2 regions of the Leeia aquatica genome follow, and region 1 is predicted to be linked to the other one. Evidence: predicted binding sites of a transcription regulator. Region 1 holds the regulator's gene; the other holds the start of a gene.
The links. Region 1 encodes sigma-54, which starts transcription at its own class of promoters, with help from an activator protein. Its sites were predicted from a motif close to CTGGCACGCTTCATGCTT; they were not measured.
Positions count from the first base shown of each region.

Region 2: adh (aldehyde dehydrogenase) is a predicted target of sigma-54. The motif match lies at 1,156-1,173, and genes of this name have one in related genera.

Region 1 is NZ_JABAIM010000005.1:92,792-95,192, forward strand. It holds gene hpf (ribosome hibernation-promoting factor, HPF/YfiA family) at 34-369, opposite strand; gene HF682_RS16905 (RNA polymerase factor sigma-54) at 422-1,822, opposite strand; gene lptB (LPS export ABC transporter ATP-binding protein) at 1,832-2,401, opposite strand, start outside.
Region 2 is NZ_JABAIM010000001.1:776,626-779,026, reverse strand. It holds gene HF682_RS03950 (sigma-54-dependent Fis family transcriptional regulator) at 1-907, opposite strand, end outside; gene adh (aldehyde dehydrogenase) at 1,230-2,401, shown strand, end outside.

The sequences.
Region 1 (2,401 bases):
TGTACTCCTGTTTGCACCGCTTCGGCGCGACGCTTATTCAGCCGCCTCACCATGGAGATGCTTCAACGAACCGCCATCATGGCGACGATCAGCCCGCTTTTCCTTGTGTTTCAGGACCTGACGGTCCAGCTTGTCGATCAGGGCGTCAATGGCTGCGTACAGATCACTGTCGCTTGATTCGGCAAAGATGTCGTTACCGCGCACATGGAGCGTGGCCTCCACTTTCTGGACCAGTTTGTCCACCGACATGATCACATTCACGTCCAGCACATGATCAAAGTGGCGCGTCACCCGCGTCAGCTTGGAGGTCATGTATTCCCGGATGGCCGGGGTGATCTCAAGATGGTGTCCGCTCATGGTCAGATTCATGGTTTACCTCCTGGGGAAAACTCGGGTCAGACACCGCTCAACCGGCTCTGCCCTATAGCGCCTTGCGCAGATTGACGGGTGCAATGTGCATCGCTTCACGGTATTTCGCCACCGTGCGGCGAGCAACCACTACCCCCTGATTTGCCAACATGTCCGACAACTGACTATCACTCAAGGGTCTGGCTGGGTCCTCCGCTTGTATCAATTGCTTGATCAGCGCCCGTATGGCTGTGGCCGAACAGGCACCACCGGTATCTGTCTCTAATCGACTGCCAAAGAAGTACTTGAGTTCAAAAATTCCGCGGGGGGAGAGCAAATATTTCTGGTTGGTGACACGGGAGACGGTAGATTCGTGCAAGTCCAGCTCGTCTGCGATCTCGCGCAGCACCAAGGGGACCATGCCCACCTCGCCATGCTCAAAGAATCGCCATTGCCGCTCTACGATGGCTCGTGACACACGCAATATGGTGGCAAAACGCTGCTGCACGTTTTTCACCATCCAGCGCGCTTCCTGCAGTTGCTCCTGCAAGCCCTTGCCGTCGGCACCGCGATGTTGGGTCAGGATACTGGCGTACAACTGGTTCACTTTCAGCTTGGGGACGGCATCAGCATTCAAATGCGCCACCCATTTACCTTTTTGCTTGACCACCACCACATCCGGCACCACATAGCGTGGCTTCTCCGTCGAAAAGGGGCGCCCCGGCTTCGGATCCAGGCTGCCGATCAGCTGTTGCACCTGCCGCAGCATGTCTTCATCGCACTGTAGCCGTTTCTTCAGTTTGGTATAGTCTCGCGCGCCTAGCAAGTCCAGATGATCAAGTACCAAGGTCAGGGCCATCTGCCGTACGTCGGAATCCGGCAGACGCAGCAGTTGCAGTTGCAGACATTCAGGCAATGCGCGGGCGGCGACTCCTGCGGGCTCACAATGCTGCACATAGCGCAGTGCGATGCGCCATTCCTCTTCGTCGACCTCCCATTCGTCCGGACCCAGGTCGATCAGCTCCTCCAGCCCGCCCAGCAGGTAGCCGTCCTCATCCAGCGCCTCCACGATCAGGCTGGCCAATACTGCATCGCGCTGGGGCAGCTTCATCTCCCCCAGCTGGGCCAGCAGATGCTCGCGCAGGGAGATGGACTCCGGCGTTTGCTGCATCCAGTCCCGCTCTTCATCCTCATCGTCCGGGCTGCCATTGCCCGCAGCGGCCCAGCTCAGCTCGCCCAGTGCCTCGCCTGCGGCTTGCCAGGCGTCATTCAGCTCGACCGAATCGCCTTCCGCCACAGGCTCCGCAACATCATCCGGCCCATCAGCCCGTTCCAGCATCGGGTTGAGTTCGATGAACTGATCGAGCTCCTGCTGCATGTCCAGCGTGGAGAGCTGCAGCAAGCGGATGGCCTGTTGCAGCTGCGGTGTCAGGGTCAGCTGTTGTGACAGCTTGAGTTGCAGGGTCGGTTTCATTGCTGCCCGCTACAGGGTGAAGCTTTCACCCAGATACACCTTGCGGACCGCCTCATTGGCGACCAGCTGTTCCGGGTGACCATCGGCCAGCACCTTGCCTTCGGCGATGATGTAAGCCCGGTCGCAGATATCCAGCGTTTCACGCACCTTGTGGTCGGTGATCAGCACGCCAATGCCGCGATCCTTGAGGAAGCCGATCATCCGCTGCACATCGGCCACGGCGATCGGGTCCACACCGTTGAACGGCTCATCCAGCAAGATGAACTTGGGGTTGCTGGCCAGTGCCCGCACAATCTCCACCCGTCGTCGTTCCCCGCCCGACAGGCTCTGCGGCATCTGGTCACGCAAGTGGGTGACATGCAGCTCGCCGAGCAGGGTTTCCAGCCGCGCCATACGCTTTTTTTCGTTAGGCTCGTGCAGTTCCAGAATGGACAGCACGTTTTCCGCCACCGTCATGCGGCGGAAAATGGAAGCCTCCTGCGGCAAATAGCCCAGCCCGGCACGCGCCCGGCGGTGAATCGGCCAGTGGCGCATGTCCTTGTCGTCCAAATACACCGCCCCACCATTGGCGGGCACCAG
Region 2 (2,401 bases), on a different contig from region 1:
GCAGGAAGACGCGCTGGCCGTTGTGGCGCAGCACTGGCATGGCTTCGCCGGGGTGCTGGCGACCCCAGGCCACCAGATCGGCTACCCGAATCTGGAACACTTGCGTAACCGGAGTCAGGCCCAGGTCCGCCGGGACCAGGCCGAGCAGGGCAAGGCCCGCACGGTTGGCACCACTGCAGCAGCCATCTTCGGTGAGGGCGAGCACGCCTTCGGCCACGGTGCTGATGCCTTCCGGCAGCGGGTGGAAGCGCAGGCGGATGGCGTCGCCGTGGCGGGCTTCAAACAGCCGGTTTTCGATCATCTGCGCGGCAGCCCGTACCAGGCCGAAGGTGTGCGGGTGGCGGCATCGCTGTTCGCCTGAGATGTCCAGCACGCCGAGCAGGCGGCCCGTCGGGGCCATCACCGGGGCAGCGGCGCAGGTGAGGAAGCCGTTGCGCTCCAGAAAATGCTCGGCACCGTGGATGGCAATCGGTGCGCATTCGGCTATGGCGGTGCCGATGGCATTGGTGCCGCGCTGGTTCTCGTGCCAGGAGGCGCCCTGCATCAGCGCCACCCGCTCGGCGCGACTGAGGAAATCCATGTCGCCCAGCGTTTGCAGCAGCACGCCGCGGTCGTCGGCCAGGATCACCATGCTGCCGCTGTCGCGGGTTTGCCCGTACAGGTATTCCATCACCGGGCGGGCATGGGCCACCAGCTCGCTTTGCCGGTCGCTGGCGCGGGCTACCTGGCTGGCGTCGAGCTGCAGCGGGCTGGGCAGGCGGCCCACCGGGGCCAGCCCCGCTGCCAGGCAGCGTTGCCAGGAGCGCGACAGCATGGCCCCGACCAGATCTGCCGGGGGCGCTTCACCGTGCGCCAGATAGCGTTGCCGGGCGCGGCGCAGGTCCGGGCCCGTTTGGGCAGGCAACATGTCTCCTCCTTTGCGCCGGGCGCTGTGCGCGGGCGCTTGTGTCCGGTCTCACCGTGGTCGGTGGCCGCTGTTATGCAAGCTAAGGTACTGAAGCCAAAAGGAATAAACAAGCCCTACCGGTCAAATTGCCAGCCGGGTGTCCCATTTTGGGACAGTGTCCCGCTTCGGGACGTGTCAGGCTTGGGTGCAGTGGTGCTGCATTTTATGAATAACACTGATAAATCAGTGCCTTGCCATTCAGCCTTCGGCTGGTACGCATCTTGCCATGGTGGGTGCAGGTGTCATGACACATGACACTGCATACCTACAAGGAGGCGACACCATGATCTACGCTGCACCCGGTACGGCAGATGCCTTGGTCCAATACAAGGCCCGCTATGAAAACTTCATTGGTGGCGAATGGGTTCCGCCGGTCAAAGGCCAGTATTTTGACGTGATCACCCCGATCAGCGGCGCGCCCTACACCCAGGCCGCACGCTCCACCGCGGAGGACATCGAGCTGGCGCTGGATGCCGCCCACGCCGCCGCCGAGCCATGGGGCAAAACTTCGGCGGGCGAACGCGCGCACATCCTGCTGAAGATTGCCGACCGCATCGAGGCCAATCTGGAGCGGCTGGCCTATGCCGAGACGGTGGACAACGGCAAGCCGATCCGCGAAACGCTGAACGCCGACATTCCGCTAGCGGTGGATCACTTCCGCTACTTTGCCGGTTGCGTACGTGCGCAGGAAGGCAGCATCAGCCAGATCGACGACAACACCGTGGCCTACCACTTCCACGAGCCGCTCGGCGTGGTGGCGCAGATCATCCCGTGGAATTTCCCCATCCTGATGGCCGCCTGGAAGCTGGCCCCGGCGCTGGCTGCCGGTAATGTGGTGGTACTCAAGCCTGCCGAATCCACCCCGGTCAGCATCCTGCTGCTGACCGAGCTGATTGCCGACCTGCTGCCGCCGGGCGTGCTCAACATCGTCAACGGCTTTGGCCGCGAAGCCGGCATGCCGCTGGCGCAAAGCAAGCGCATCGCCAAGATTGCCTTTACCGGCTCCACCAGCACCGGCCGGGTGATTGCCCAGGCCGCTGCCAACAGCCTGATCCCCGCCACGCTGGAGCTGGGCGGCAAATCGCCCAACATCTTCTTTCCGGACGTGATGGCGGCAGACGACGACTACCTCGACAAGGCCATTGAAGGGCTGGTGCTGTTTGCCTTCAACCAGGGTGAAGTCTGCACCTGCCCCTCACGCGCCCTGATCCACGAATCCATCTACGACCGCTTCATGGAACGCTGCCTCGCCCGCATCGCCGCCATCAAGCAGGGCAACCCGCTGGACAGCGACACCATGATCGGCGCGCAAGCCTCCCGCGAGCAGCTCACCAAGATCACCTCCTACCTCGATCTGGGCGTGCAGGAAGGCGCGAAAGTGCTGATCGGCGGCAACCGGGCGCAACTGAGCGGCGCGCTGGCCGATGGTTACTACGTGCAGCCCACCGTGTTCCA